Regions from separate parts of the Mesosutterella faecium genome, predicted to be linked through region 2. Evidence: predicted binding sites of a transcription regulator. Region 2 holds the regulator's gene; each other region holds the start of a gene.
What was found. Region 2 encodes NrdR, which represses ribonucleotide reductase genes. Its sites were predicted from a motif close to CACNANATNTNGTG; they were not measured.
Positions count from the first base shown of each region.

Region 1: a site for NrdR is predicted at 2,738-2,751, ahead of MUN46_RS06430 (ribonucleoside triphosphate reductase). Genes of this name have one in related genera too.
Region 3: a site for NrdR is predicted at 4,036-4,049, ahead of nrdD (anaerobic ribonucleoside-triphosphate reductase). Genes of this name have one in related genera too.

Region 1 covers NZ_JAKZJU020000001.1:1,371,615-1,376,524, reverse strand. Annotated here, with positions in the region: gene MUN46_RS06435 (anaerobic ribonucleoside-triphosphate reductase activating protein) at 1-628, opposite strand, end outside; gene MUN46_RS06430 (ribonucleoside triphosphate reductase) at 650-2,677, opposite strand; gene MUN46_RS06425 (IS1634 family transposase) at 3,254-4,910, opposite strand, start outside.
Region 2 covers NZ_JAKZJU020000001.1:360,274-365,183, forward strand. Annotated here, with positions in the region: gene nusB (transcription antitermination factor NusB) at 1-370, opposite strand, end outside; gene ribH (6,7-dimethyl-8-ribityllumazine synthase) at 373-879, opposite strand; gene MUN46_RS01670 (riboflavin synthase) at 1,035-1,652, opposite strand; gene ribD (bifunctional diaminohydroxyphosphoribosylaminopyrimidine deaminase/5-amino-6-(5-phosphoribosylamino)uracil reductase RibD) at 1,652-2,755, opposite strand; gene nrdR (transcriptional regulator NrdR) at 2,755-3,222, opposite strand; gene glyA (serine hydroxymethyltransferase) at 3,382-4,641, opposite strand; gene dtd (D-aminoacyl-tRNA deacylase) at 4,776-4,910, opposite strand, start outside.
Region 3 covers NZ_JAKZJU020000001.1:2,277,067-2,281,976, reverse strand. Annotated here, with positions in the region: gene MUN46_RS10180 (LysR family transcriptional regulator) at 1-953, shown strand, start outside; gene nrdG (anaerobic ribonucleoside-triphosphate reductase activating protein) at 1,081-1,563, opposite strand; gene nrdD (anaerobic ribonucleoside-triphosphate reductase) at 1,595-3,763, opposite strand; gene MUN46_RS10165 (LysR family transcriptional regulator) at 4,206-4,910, opposite strand, start outside.

The DNA of each region.
Region 1 (4,910 bases), 1.0 Mb from region 2:
CGAGCAGCGCCGCCTCGGAAAGAAAGTCCGGGTGGCAGGTCGTGCGGCACTCAAACGCCACCCCGCTGCCCAGCAGGAGCTCGAGGCAGCGCTTCGTCCTCGGCGCCCCGCCCTCGGCGCGGATGATCCTCCGGAAGCCGGCCGCGTCGCCGAGCGGAGCCTTCACGTCAAGCCCCACCCAGGCGAGCTCGGGCAGTATCCGCTCGAGCACGCGCGGGTAAGCCCCGCAGGTGTGCACGGCGGCGAGAAACCCCATCTTCCTCACTTCGCGGATCGCGGCGGGAAGCGCCGGATCGGCCAGCGGCTCGCCGCCGGAGAAAACCACCGCGTCGAGCAGCCCGTGCCGGCGGCTGAGGAGCGACTGCAGCTCCTCCCAGCTCGAGTGCTCGTAGCGCGGGTCGAACCTGAAGGGCCTCAGCCACGGGTTCTGGCAGTACACGCAGTCCCAGGGGCAGCCCTGCAGGAAGGCGACCGCGGAAAGCCGCCCCGGGAAGTCGATCGTCGTAAAGGGCGTGATCGCTCCCAGCCGCAGCGCACGGGCCTCCGGGGCCCCGCCCTGCAGAGAGCCGCCCTGCGCTTCGCACCCGGCCGGCGCGCGGCCTTCCCCGCCGTCCTCGCTTGTCGTCATCGGCTGGCGTCCTCGTTGTTTTCAGTCGGCTCCGGCCGCCTCAGCCGCGCGGGCCTTCTTCTTCGCGAGCAGCTCCGCGTCGCAGATCGGGCAGTAGTCGTGCCGCCCCGAGATATAGCCGTGCTTCGGGCAGATCGAGAACGTGGGGGTCACGGTGATGTAGGGCAGGCGGAAGTTCGTGAGCACCCTGCGCACGAGGTCGCGGCAGGCCTCGGCCGAGGAAACCGCCTCGTTCATGTAGAGGTGCAGCACGGTGCCGCCCGTGTACTTTTTCTGCAGGTCGTCCTGCATCTCGAGGGCGAGGAAGGGATCGTCGGTGAACCCCGCGGGCAGCTGGGAGCTGTTCGTGTAGTAGGGGTGGTCCGGGGTGCCGGCCTGCAGGATGTCGGGGAAGCGCTTGCGGTCCTCCTTGGCGAAGCGGTAGGTCGTGCCCTCGGCCGGCGTCGCCTCGAGGTTGTAGAGGTGGCCGGTTTCTGTCTGGAACTCCACCATGCGCTCGCGCACGTGGTCCAGGAAGTCGAGCGCGAACTGATGCCCCCAGTCATCGGTGATGTCGTGCTGATCGTTCGTGAAGTTGCGGATCATCTCGTTCATGCCGTTCACGCCGATCGTCGAGAAGTGGTTGCGCAGCGTACCGAGGTAGCGCTTCGTGTACGGGAAGAGCCCGGCGTCGATGTGCCGCTGGATCACCTTGCGCTTGATTTCGAGCGAGTCGCGGGCGAGCTCGAGCAGATGGTCAAGCCGCCGGTAGAGGCCCTCGCGGTCGTTCTTGAAGAGGTAGCCGAGGCGGGCCGTGTTGATCGTCACCACGCCCACCGATCCGGTCTGCTCGGCCGAGCCGAACAGCCCGTTGCCGCGCTTGAGCAGCTCGCGCAGGTCGAGCTGCAGGCGGCAGCACATCGAGCGGATCATGTTGGGCTTCAGGTCGGAGTTGATGAAATTCTGGAAGTAAGGCAGCCCGTACTTGGCCGTCATCTTGAACAGCAGCAGCGTGTTCGGGCTGTCCCAGTCGAAGTCCTTCGTGATGTTGTAGGTCGGGATCGGGAAGGTGAAGACGCGCCCCTTCGCATCGCCCTTCATCATGACCTCGATGTAGGCGCGGTTGATCATGTCCATCTCGGGCTTGAGCTCGCCGTAGGTGAAGGGCTGAACCTCGCCCGCGATCACCGGGTGCTGGCCGCGCAGGTCCTCCGGGCAGACCCAGTCGAAGGTGAGGTTGGTGAACGGGGTCTGCGTGCCCCAGCGCGAGGGAACGTTCAGGTTGTAGATGAGCTCCTGGATCGACTGCAGCAGCTCCTCGTAGGACACATGGTCCTTGCGGACATACGGGGCGAGATACGTGTCGAAGGAGGAGAACGCCTGCGCGCCCGCCCACTCGTTCTGCATGGTGCCCAGGAAATTCACGATCTGGCCGGTGGCCGACGAGATGTGCTTCGGGGCTCCCGCCTCGACCTTGCCGGGCACGCCGTTGAGGCCCTCCTGCAGCAGCGTGCGCAGGGACCAGCCCGCGCAGTAGCCCGAGAGCATGTCGAGGTCGTGGATGTGGATGTCGCCGTTGCGGTGCGCGAGGCCCACCTCCGGGGGATAGACGGCGTTGAGCCAGTAGTTGGCGATCACCTTGCCCGAGACGTTGAGGATCAGGCCGCCCAGCGAGTAGCCCTGGTTCGCGTTGGCGTTGACGCGCCAGTCCAGATGGTTCAGGTACTCATTGATGGAGCTTTCCACGTCCACCCAGGAGTGCTTGGCGTTGCGGCTCTTCGCATGCTGCTCGCGGTAGACGATGTAGGCGCGCAGCGTGTCGAAATACCCGGCCGCGAAAATCGACTTCTCGACGGCGTCCTGCACCCGCTCGATGTCGGGCGTGAGGGTCTTCAGGGCGCGGATCCTCGGCATCACCTCGCGCACGGTGAGCTCCCGGGCCTGCTCGGGGCCGATCTCCCCGGTCGCCTTGCCTGCCTTCGTGATCGCGATCACGATCTTGTCCGGGTCGAAGCTCCGGATGCTTCCGTCGCGCTTGATGATGTGAAGAGGCTCCTGAACCTGTTCCATGGATAGGGCTCCTTAAGAGAAAATTTTATCTTTTAAAATCGAAGAGTTAATCTATTCAAACACAATACTTAGTGTTTTATTGCCGTTTATTATCTAAATATAGTGTTAGCAAAGACAGTCTGATAACTATAACATGCGGGCGGGGAAACGACTGCGCCGCCGTTGGTGCGGCCCGGTGAGGCAGACCCCAATTTTTGGGCCGGATAAAGGCTCTCCGGGCGCTCTGCACCCACAATTTGTGCCCGAGGCATCAGGGAAAACACCTACATTCGGGCAGCCTGCGCCCTGCGGAATGAAAGGTAGGTGTTTTTACCTATTTGATTTTATCTAGGCAAGGCTAAACTTTCAGGCGTCCGGCAGGGAGTGCGGAAACGCCTCCGGAGCCGGCCAGTTGAGAGTTTCTCCCTGCGTGATCCCTTTCGAGGGGCTGGCGGTTTCGCCAGACAAAAGTGATCATGCTTTTGCAGGCTCAAGCCTTTTTCAGGCTTGGGCCATTTTTTTTGCTCCCTGCGCGGGCCGCCCGCCCCCGGCCGCGGCCGTTGCGTTATCCTCTTCCCCCCTGAACTCCCGGGGTTTCTAGTCTTTAAGAACCCTGGGAGGAACGGGCAGACCAAGCATCGTGAACAAATCACGATGCTTTTTTGCTAACTGCTGGCTGACCCATTTGTTGTGAGTCTTCAGCTTGGTGGCCTGGACGTTCCTGAGTTTGGCCAGTGCGAGGGTCAGGGAATTGCCCGGGAGCTTCAGATCAGAATTGCTTTGAGTCTGAGCCCTAGCACTGAAGGACATCCTGGTCCTGAGGGTCTGCGCGAGGATGTAAATGAACAGCCGGCCGATGTAGGTGCTGTCCGTCGAGCGGATCCTGTCGCCGTGGATTTCGTTTTTAAACTGGTCAAAGGACTGCTCGACCACATTCCTTTCCCGATAAATTTCCAAAGCGGCGAAAGGATCCGCAATCTCATTGGTGCGGATGACAAAGCAGCCGTAATAGCGCGTTTCCTTTTCGATTGCTTCGTAGTCAGGCTTCCATACCGGACGTCCTGAGTCATCCTTTGTGCAGGTCAGAAAATTTTTAACGTCCTGCCAGGCCTGGCTGTCGACAGAACGCCTTTCATTCTTCTTTTTCAAGGCTTTCTCGATGGCCTTGAGCAGGTCAAAAGATTCCTTTGCTGCCCGGATGTTGTTTCTGTAGAGATGGAGGGCAACCTTGACGTCCTGGCGGTTGGAGCGCCATTCGGCGTCAGGCGCGGTGACGGCGGCAACCTCCAGCAGACCGGACTGGCAGGCAGGTTTTTCAAAATCCTTCCTGTGTTTGTCAAACTTTCGTTTGACCGAGTCCTCGACGACCCGCACGCCCTGGACGAACCGCAGGTTCAGCTCCAGGGATTTCTGGGTGTTCATGATGCTGCTGTAGCCGCGGTCCGTGACAAGGAGCATCTTGTCCAGTTCAATGCCTTCGTCCCGCATCTGAAAAAGGATTTCACGGAAAGAGGCCGCGTCATTGATGGACCCCTCGTAAATGTGGGCGAAGACTGCCTCTCCGGTGACGTAGTCGCAGACGAAGGCGAGATTGACCTGCCTGAGTTCCGGGTTCTGTTTGGCATGACCGTAGGCGGCGTCTCTGATCGTCTCGGAGTAGGTGGAGATGCTCGTGCTGTCCAGGGCCAGCATTTGCGGCGGGACATAGCTGCCGGGCTTGAGCGAGGCTTTGATCAGGGCGCTGCGCTGCCGGGCTTCCTCGGCAGAGCGTTTGAAGCGGAGCTTGAAATAGGCCTTGAGCTTGTCGCGGTCCACCTGTTCCAGAACTTCGGAAATTCTCTGGCTGGACAAAGGCCGGGCCCCCGGCAGATAAACCCCTGAGAGCCAGTCGCTGTAGAGCATCATGGCCTGGCCGGCGTCGAACTGGAAGATGGCCAGATCCATGAGCTTTTCAGCAAGATCCGCGCCAAACACGGACTTCAGGTCATCCCTGATGCCGTGGAGAATGCAGTATTCCCGGGCCGCCCAGGTGCAGCCCATGGAAACGGTCTCGTTCTGCTCCCAGCCTTCATCGGAAGCCGGTTCCTGCGGCTCCGCTTCTCCGACGTCCTGTGCGCTGACCAGTGAGTTTCCAGCCCAGTACCAGTCCCTGCCAGCGTATTCCGGATGAAGGGCAAGAAAGGCTTTTCCCACACGGACTTGGCGGGTCTGCGGATCCAGCCTGCCGACATGATGCCGCTCCGCAATGCGCGAC
Region 2 (4,910 bases):
CGGTTTCCGGATGGTGGGCGAGCTCCGCCGTCCCCAGCAGGAGAATGGCGTGCTCCACGGTGCTCACCTGCTTGAGGGGCCGGCTGATGTGGCGGGAAATAATCTTCTCAAGCCCCTCGCGGTCCGAAATCGCATCCTTCAGCAGCGAACGGAAAAGCTCCTGATCGCAGGCGTCGAATTCCTCGGGGGTGAGGTCGCCGCTTTCCGTGTCTTCCTGGTTGATGAGTGACGGCACGACCAGCGCAACCGCTTCCGGAGAACTCAGCGGGTTCACGATCCATTCATAGAGACCGAGCAGGGCGAAGCGCCTGGCGAAGCTTCTCGCCCGCATGCCGCCCTGGCCCGCAGGGGCCTGTTTATTCTTTTCCATATTCACTCTTCCGGGGCGGCTTCAGTCTTGGCTTCATCCCCTTCCGTAACCTCGGGGAACTCTGCCGCCAGATTCGCCATCTCAACCGCAACCTGCGCGCAGGCCTTGGCCTTGCTCTCGATGCGGTCCTGGCACTGCTCGTCATCCTCGGTGGTGAGGATGCCGTTCGCTATCGGGATATCCCAGTCGAGGGCCACCCGCGAAATGCCCGCCGCCGATTCGTTGGAGACAAGCTCAAAATGATAGGTCTCTCCGCGGATGACCGCGCCGAAGGCAATGAGTGCGTCATACTCTTCGGTCATCGCAAGCTTCTGCAGCGCAAACGGAACCTCCAGGGCGCCCGGCACGTGGCAGACCGTGATGTCTTCCTCAGCCACGCCCAGCCGCTTGAGCTCCTCGAGGCAGTAGCCGTACTCCTCCCGGCCCGCATACTCATTGAAGCGGGCGATCACAATGCCGATGCGCAGACCCGTTCCATCCAGATTCTGGGCAATTTCATCGACTGCCATTGCAGACTCCTTTTTGTAACTTCATAGCGCCGGGAAAGAGACTGTTCCTCAGTCCGTTTCCCCGGCCCTGTACTATCTGATATTCTAGCCCAGGCCCGGTCCCGTTCCGGCGGAAATTCCGGCGCGGCGCCGTCCTTTCCCCGGCTTCCCGCTTCTCAGAGCAGCTCGTCCCCGTCGCGCAGCTCGAGGCCGCGCTGAACGTACCGGGCGATGACATCCACCTCAAGGTTCACCATGCTCTGGGGCTTGAGCAGCTTCAGCGTCGTCACCTCCATCGTGTGGGGGATGAGATTGATTGAAAAGCGCGGCCCCACCGCTGTGTCCTCCACGGTATTGACCGTGAGCGAAACGCCGTTGACCGCGATGGATCCCTTGTAGGCGATGCAGGGTGCCATTTTCTTCGGAGCGAGAATGACCAGCCGGTAGCTCTCGGCCACCCTGTCCATGGAAATGACCTCTCCGATCCCGTCCACGTGACCGGTCACCAGGTGTCCGTCGACGCGGTCGCCCAGACGCATGGCCTTTTCGAGGTTAACCGGCCCGAAGGTATCCAGCCCCGTCGTCTTGGAGAGCGATTCCGCAGACACGTCGATCTTGAACCAGTCCCCGCCTTTTTCAACGACAGTCATGCAGGCGCCGTTCACCGCGATGGACTCTCCAACCTGAACCTGATCCAGGCCGAGCTTCGGCGCATCGATGGTCAGCCTCAGCCCGTCACCCAGCTTCTCGGGCTCGCGCACCATGCCAACTGCCTGAATAATTCCTGTAAACATCAGTTTTTCCTCAAATCAATGCGTAAATCTTCCCCCAGTCGGGCTACGGAATGATACGACCACTTCTCGGCCTGGGACAGGGACTGGTACGGACCCAGATCCCACAGGCCGCGCCCGCGCCCGATCAGCATCGGGGAAACATAAAGGACGATCTCATCGACCAGCCCGGCCCGCAGGAGCGCGGCATTGAGCACGGAGCCCGCCTCCACGAGAAGATCGTTGACCTCCCGGCGCCCCAGCTCCGCCAAAAGCTTCCGCAGATCCACTCTCCCGTCGGCTCCCGGCAGCGAGACGACCTCCGCGCCCCGGGCCCGCAGAGCGGCGGCGCGGATGCCGCCGGCAGAGGCGCAGGCCACCAGACAGCCGCCCTCACCGATCACTCTGGCCGCCTCCGGCATGCGAAGCTGCGAGTCGGCAACCACCCGCAGCGGCTGGCGCACGCTGGCCGGATCCCGGCCCGCCGGCCGTACGGTGAGACGGCAGTCATCAGCAAGAACAGTTCCTATACCCGTGAGGACGGCACCGGACTCGCTGCGAAGCCTCTGGACATCCGCTCTGGAAGCCTCGCCCGTAATCCACTGGCTCTGTCCGTTTTCAAGCGCCGTGCGCCCGTCAATGGAAGCCCCGGCCTTCAGCTTCACCCAGGGCGTGCCGCGGGTCATGCGCGTGAAAAACCCGCGGTTGCTCTCCCAGGCTTCCTTCTGCAGCACATTGCGTTCGGTCGGAATGCCTGCGGCTTCGAGCATGGCAAGGCCTTTGCCCGCAACGAGCGGATTCGGGTCGGTCATCGCCGCAACAACGCGGCCCACCCGGTGATCTATGAGAGCTTTCGCGCACGGGGGCGTGCGGCCGTAGTGCGAACAGGGCTCGAGCGTGACGTACACCGTGGCGCCGGCTACATCCGCGCCGCGGCCTGCCGCATCCTGAAGGGCCTCGATTTCGGCGTGATGGCCTCCGGCCTTCTGGGTATAGCCTCTGCCGATTACGACGCCGTTCTTGACAATCACGCATCCCACGGACGGGTTGGGAGGCGCGATCGCGCGTCCCCGCGCCGAAAGCTCCAGCGCCATGCGCATGAAGCGCAGATCCGATTCTTCTGCCATCAGTGCTTGTCTCCCTTGCCCTCGGTTGCTTCTCGGAGCAGCTCCACAAAAGCCTCGGGCTTCTCTACATTGAAATAAACCGAGGCGAACCGGATGTAGGCCACGGAATCGAGCCGCCGCAGCTCATCGAGCACGTAAAGCCCCACTTTCTCGCTCTTGACCTCGCGCTCTCCGAGAGCCATCAGGCGCTGCTCGATGCTGCTGACCGCCTCATCGATTTTCTCGAGAGGCACCGGACGCTTGCGCAGGGCCAGCATCATGGACGCCCGCAGCTTCTTCGCGTCAAACTCCGTACGCGCGCCGCCCTTTTTGATGATGGCCGGCAAGGCGAGCTCCACCCTTTCATAAGTCGTAAAGCGCTTGCCGCAGTTCGGGCACTTCCTGCGGCGGCGGATAGCCCAGCCCTCTTCCGAAGACCGGGAATCTATCACCTGGGTTTCATTGCTGTGGCAAAAGGGACAACGCATGCTTTAGAACTCCCCCTGCTTTTACCGCAGGGACGGCCGCAGATGCGAAGCAAGGCGCGCCGCCTTTTCCCTGGCCGCCCGCCCTGCATCGAACTGCCGCTTTCGTATGCGAGGCCCGAAGCGGCGGTTTCCGCCCCGGCCTCTTCCTGTGAAAAGAACTTATTTCCTATAAACAGGGAAGGCGTGCGTCAGTTCCGCCACCTGAGCCTTCACCTGCTCGAGCACGGCCGCGTCTTCTGGGTGGTCCAGCAGGGTGACGATCAGGTCAGCCACCTTGCGGACTTCGGCCTCCTTGAAGCCGCGGGTCGTCATGGCAGGAGTTCCGAGGCGGATGCCGGAGGTAACGAACGGCTTTTCCGGGTCATGGGGAATGGCGTTCTTGTTGGCGGTCATGTGCCCGGCCTCCAGCAGAGCCTGGGCGGCCTTCCCCGTAATGTGCTTCGGGCGGAGGTCCACCAGCATCACGTGGCTTTCCGTCCGTCCGGACACAATGCGCAGTCCCTTCTTCACCAGCTCGTCGGCCATCGCCGCGGCGTTCTTCACGACCTGTTCGCCCCAGAGGCGGTATTCAGGCTTCAGCGCCTCTCCAAGGGCCACAGCCTTCGCCGCGATCACATGCATCAGGGGACCGCCCTGGATGCCGGGGAACACGGCCGAATTAATCTTCTTTTCCAGCTCCGGACGGCAGAAAATAATGCCGCCGCGGGGCCCGCGCAGCGTCTTGTGCGTGGTCGTCGTGACAATATCAGCATACGGGAAGGGGCTCGGATAAACCCCTGCGGCGATAATGCCCGCGTAATGGGCCATGTCGACCATGAGCAGGGCTCCAACCTTGTGGGCGATGTCGGCGAAGCGCTTGAAATCGATCTTCAGGGAGAAAGCCGAAGCCCCGGCGATAATGAGCTTGGGCTTGTTCTCCTGAGCGAGGCGCTCCACCTGCTCGTAATCGATGTCCTCTTTCTCATTCAGCCCGTAGGGAACGCAATGGAAATACCGGCCGGAGAAATTAAGGTGCATGCCGTGCGAGAGATGCCCGCCGGCATCCAGCGACATCCCCATGAAGCAGTCGCCCGGCTCGAGCGTGGCGAAAAGAACCGCCATATTGGCCTGTGCGCCGGAGTGCGGCTGCACGTTCACCGCCATCTCGACCCCGGCCGGCTCGCAAAAGAGCTTGCGGGCGCGCTCCTGAGCGATGCGCTCCACCACGTCGACGTTTTCACAGCCGCCGTAGTAACGCTTGCCGGGATAGCCTTCGGCGTATTTGTTCGTGAGCTGAGAGCCCTGCGCAAGCATGACTGCAGGAGAAGTGTAGTTTTCGCTCGCGATGAGCTCAATGTAGTCTTCCTGGCGCTTGTTTTCCGCGTCGATGGCCGCCCAGACCTCCGGGTCGCTCACGGCAAGGGTTGTTGGCTGATACATGTAGAAAGCCTCTTGTAAAAAAGCCGAAGTCAGAAAAAAACAACTCAGCCCCGGTGACCGGGGCCGCGTCTCGTACAGCAATGATTATACGGACTCGGCGGGCCGCGCCATGGGCGCGGATGATCCTGCTGCGGCTAAGCCTTCGCCTGAAGCATCAGGGTGACCGGGCCGTCATTCAAAAGCTCGACCTCCATATGAGCCCCGAACCGGCCTGTCTGAACTGACGGAATGCCCTCGCGGGATAGCGCCTTGACATACAGCTCGTACAG
Region 3 (4,910 bases), 1.9 Mb from region 2:
TTTCAAGGCAGCAGCTCGAGCTTTTCCGGGCGCTCTGGGTGAAGCGGTCGCTTACCGAGGCCGCGGCGCTCCTTGGAGTGCACGTGCCCAAGGCCTCGCGCATCCTCAAGTCGCTGCGGGAGACCCTGGGCGACGAGCTTTTCGTGCGCGTGGGCAGCGTGATGGCGCCCACGAAGGCGGCCGAGGAGCTCTGGCCCTACGTCCAGGACAGCCTCGCCGCGCTCGAGCGGCTGCTCAAGCCCCAGGTCTTCGACCCGCGGCAGCTGAAGAAAACCTTCGCCGTGATCGTGTTCGACCAGCCGCTGTCGCGCTTCGGGCCGGTGCTGGTCGACGAGCTTTCGGTCACGGCTCCGGGCTGCCGGGTCGTCTTCCTCGCCCCGGGCAGCGACTGGCAGGAGATGCTCTCCGACGGGCGCGCCGACGTGGCGATCTCGCCCTCGGGCAACATCCGCAGCGGCTTCGAGCAGCTCGTCGCATCGCACTGCAGCTATTCGATCACGCTGCGCCCCGGGCACCCGCTGCTCTCGCTCAAGCGGGTGCGGGCAGCCGACCTCGAGCAGTATCCCGAGTGCATCGTGATGGCCTCGAGGCTGCGCGGCCGGCAGTTCATGAGGGACAGCACGAGCCCCGACAACTTCGTGGTGGTGCCCGACGCCCTGGCCGCTCCGGTGTTCCTTCTGAAGACCGACGCCTGGATGGTGGCCTGCACGCTCACCTCCGAGCAGATGTTCAAGGCGTTCTTCCACCTGGAGACGATCCCCTTTCCCGAGGACTTCAAGCCTTTCGCGGCCCCGCCCAGCATCAAGATCGTCTGGCACAGCCGCTTCAGCCGGGACCCGGCCCAGCAGTGGTTCCGCGGGGTGCTCGCCAACTCGATCAAGAGCGTGTGCGGCAAGGACCCGTGGGTGAACCCGATGACCTGGACTCCGCTCGAGTTTCGGAAAAAGGCCTGAGAAGGGGGCGGCGGGGCGGAAGGCGCCTTTTTTGGCCGGGCGCCCCGGGCTTTCGGGGCTTTTGAGGAAAAGAAGGAAAAGGAAAGGGCGGCTAGGTAAGGCCGCCCTTCTTTCGGCTGCGGGGCGGTCAGTCCGCCTCCGGCCGCAACCTGATCACCCGCTGGTTGGTGCTTCCGAACCAGTGCCCCTTTTCGGTGACTTTGAGCTTTTCCACGAAGGGGCCGTCCACCAGCACGTCGGCCACGGACAGGATCGCGCGGGCGGAGGGATCGCGCTCGAGCACCTCGCGCGTGCGCCCGCTCCAGATCCAGATGTCCTTAGTCGTGCCGAACTCGCGGCGCACGGCCTGCGCGATCGCGAGGACCTGCGGCATGTTCTCTTTCTCAAAGGGGTCGCCGCCCAGGATCGACAGCCCCCGCACGTAGGGGCTGCGAAGGCCTGTGAGCAGCTCTTCGAGCGTCTCCCCGGTAAAGGGCTTTCCGGCCCGGAAGTCCCAGGACTCGGGATTGAAGCACCCCTTGCAGCGGACGGTGCAGCCCGCCACGAAAAGCGAGACGCGCACGCCCGGGCCGTTGGCGGTGTCGAATTTGCTGAAGCCCACGTAGTTCATTTGAAGCCGCTCCCCGCGCTGCCCGCCCGCCTCACATCGAGACGCGCTGCGAGATCTCGAGCCGCTTCGAGTCGTTCATGCGCGACTTCCCGTTCACGTTCGTGTAGCCGAGGTAGCCGCACACGCGCGAGATCACCGTGATGTTGCGGCTGCCGCAGTGCGGGCAGACGTTGAGCACGTTGGTCGAGTGCGTCCCGCAGTCGTGGCAGTACGCCGCGTCGAAGTTCACGCCCTGGTAGAAGCCGTCTTCCATGCCGCGCTCGATCACCGCCTTCACCGCCTCGGTGTTCTCGGGGTTGTCGAGGCGCACGTACTGGATGTGCCCGCCCTCGCAGAGGTGGAAGTTGCGGAACTCCGCGTCCTGCTTCTCAAAGGGGGTGATGTCCTCGGTCACGTTCGCGTGGAAGGAGTTCGAGAAGTAGTCCTTGTTGTAGTGCTTCGTGTGCGCAAAGACATTGTCGACCCCGACGCTCCTGCAGTAGGCGTCGTACTGGCGCGCCTGCGTGCCGCTGTAGCTCTCGGCCGGAGTCCCGTAGATCGCGTAGAGGTAGCCGTCCTCCTTCTTGAACTGCGCGATCTTGGCCTTCAAGTGGTTGAGGATCTCGCTGCCAAAGCGCCCCTCGTCCTCGACCAGGCGGCGGCCGGTCCACAGGTACGTGGACTCGTCGAGCGCGGCCACGCCGAAGGAGGCGGTCATGTAGCGCACGAGGTCTCCCACCTCGTCGTCCGGGTCCTTCGTGCCCTCGTAGAAGCCGCCCTGCGTGAAGGCGAGCGGGTTCGAGGAGCACTTCTGGTGGCGGATCACGTCATAGCGCTTCTTCAGGAACGCGCGGATCACCTCGAGCCTCTGGTCGAGCTCGACCCAGAAGCGCTCGCGCCAGGAGTCGGGGTAGTTCACCTGCGTGTACTTGATGATGAGCGGGAAGTTGATCGAGACCGCGCCGATGTTGCAGCGGCCGACCGAGATGTACTCGCCCTTCTCGTTCGCCCAGGGCGAGAGGTAGGCGCGGCAGCCCATCGGGCTGATGATCTCGCCGTGGGTCTGGAACTCGTGCGAGACGGTGCCGTACTTCGAGGAGAGCGAGAGCCAGTCGGGGTACATGCACTGCGCGGAGGTGCGGATGCCCTCCTCGTAGAGCTTCTGGCTGTAGCCCGAGTCGTCGTTCTTCACCTGGTTCTCGTCGTAGAGGTAGACCAGCTTCGGGAAGACCACCGGCTGGTGGTTTTTGCCGTGGCCGTTGCGGCGCGTGCGCAGCAGCGTCTCGTCGATCGCCTCGAGCCACTTGCGCTCCTCGTGCGTGGTCTTCGTGATCGACCACTGCCCGAAGGTGACGGTCGTGAAGGCGAAGTCGCCGCGGCTCGAAGGCACGGTGTTCAGCTTGAGCTCGAGGCTCTGGAAGCCCTGCTCGAGCTCGCGGCGGGTGTCCTTCTCGGCCTGCTCGAGGCACTTGTCCTCGGAGAGCCCCAGCCCCCTGTAGCGTTCGAGGGCGCTCCGGTAGGTCTTGAGCGTGTAGGGCAGCAGCACCTTGTCGAGCTCGGGCAGCGTAAAGCCCCCGAACTGCTGCGCGGTCGCCACGAGCGTGAGGTCGCCCACGACCTGCAGCGCCGAGAGCACCGACTTCGGCTCCGTGTACTCGACGTTCGACATCTCGAAGCCCCCCTTGAGGACGCGGCCGATGTCAAAGAGGCAGCAGTTCACGCTCCCCAGGATCATGTCCCGGAGGTCGTGGATGTAGATGTCGCCGCGCTCGGTCAGGGCCTTCTCCTGCTTGGAGAGGTAGAACTGCTTGTAGAGGGACTTCGTGAGGTAGCCCTTGATGAGCGAGCCCTTCGTCGAGACGAGCGCGGAGTCGAAGTTCGCGTTCTCGCGGTCGCCCAGGTGCAGCACGTCGTCGGCGTCCTGGCGTAGCTTCTCGAAGGTCTTCGCGTACTGGGTCTTGTAGTAGCGGTATTCGGCGTAGGACTGCGCGACGTCGACATAGCCGAGCGACCCCAGGGTCGCGATCACGATTTCGTGCAGGTCGGAGACGGTGGTCTTGTCCCGGCCGCCGAGCTTCTTCAGCACCGCCTCGACGATCTGCGCCTGCTGCTGCTCGGTGAACTTCTTGTCGCAGCGGAAGGCGGCCTTGTTGGCCGCGACCGAGATTTTCGAGGGGATGAAGTTCTCGAGGGAACCGTCTTTCTTGATGACCTGTACCATTTTTTCTCTCTGCCTCAACAATGATTTTTCCGCAGCCCCTCGGGGCGGCCCGCCTGAGGCCGCTCTTTCCGGGCTCCGGGACCGCTCCCGCTGCCAGGCGCGAGGGGATGCTTCCGGGGGATTTTTCCGCACGGACGAAATTTTTAACGCGGGGTGATGGGCCCTGAGGAAGCGCCCTCCTTAGGAGGAGGGCGCTTCCTCAGGCTCCGCCGCCCGCGCAGGGAAATGGATTTTACACGCTGACTAGGTTTAGTGCTCGGAGACATTCATAAAACTAGTTCTAGTGTTTTTAAGGCTTGTGGTCAGAATTTCGGCAGGCCCCGCCAAAGCCTTTGTTCAGAAAGGAAAACCTTTTTGGGGGTGCCTCGCCGGGACAACAAGATGTGGGCCGGGGGCCGAAAATCAGTGATAACCCTTAGGGCCACCGGGCCGGTCCCGGACCTTAGAGGCGCAGCTGCCGCCAGTAGTCCCTGCGGCACACGAGGTAGTAGTCGGCCCGGGCCTCCGGGTCGGAAAAAGGGACGCAGACCCGGCCTTCGAGGCTGCGGGAGAGGTTGGCGATGTCGGTGGTGAAGGCGGGCAGCCCGGTGCGCGCGATGAGGTCGAGCAGCGTCCTGCGGTCGCTCTGCAGCAGGAAGCGGGTTCCGGGCATTTTGTTCCGCACGAGCTCCGACCAGAAGCCGATGTGCGTGTAGAGCAGCATCGTCTCGCCTTCGAGGTCTTTGAGCGCAACGGAAGCGCGGCCCGCGAGGCGGTGCTCCGGGGGCACGAGAAGCATGAGCTGCTCGCTGCCCACCTTTTCGCTGTAGAGCTCCGGGTCCTTCGGGCGGAAGGGGAGGACCACGAGCCGGTAGCGGCCGGCCTCGAGCCCCGCGGTGAGATCGGGCACCGCGGCGGTCTCGGTGCTGATCGGCGCGTCGGGCGCGGCCTGGGAGAGCCGCGCGACGAGCCCCGGGATCTGGACCGCGGCGCACGAGCCGATCGAAATCACGCGGTGCGAGCGGTCGAACTCGCGCACCCTGCGGTAGGCCTCGTCCCACTGCTGCAGCAGCTGCTGCAGCTCCGAGGCCGCGAGCCGCCCGTTCTCGTTCAAGTCAAGCCGGTTCCTGCGGTGCTCGAAGAGGCTCACCCCGATCTCCTCCTCGGC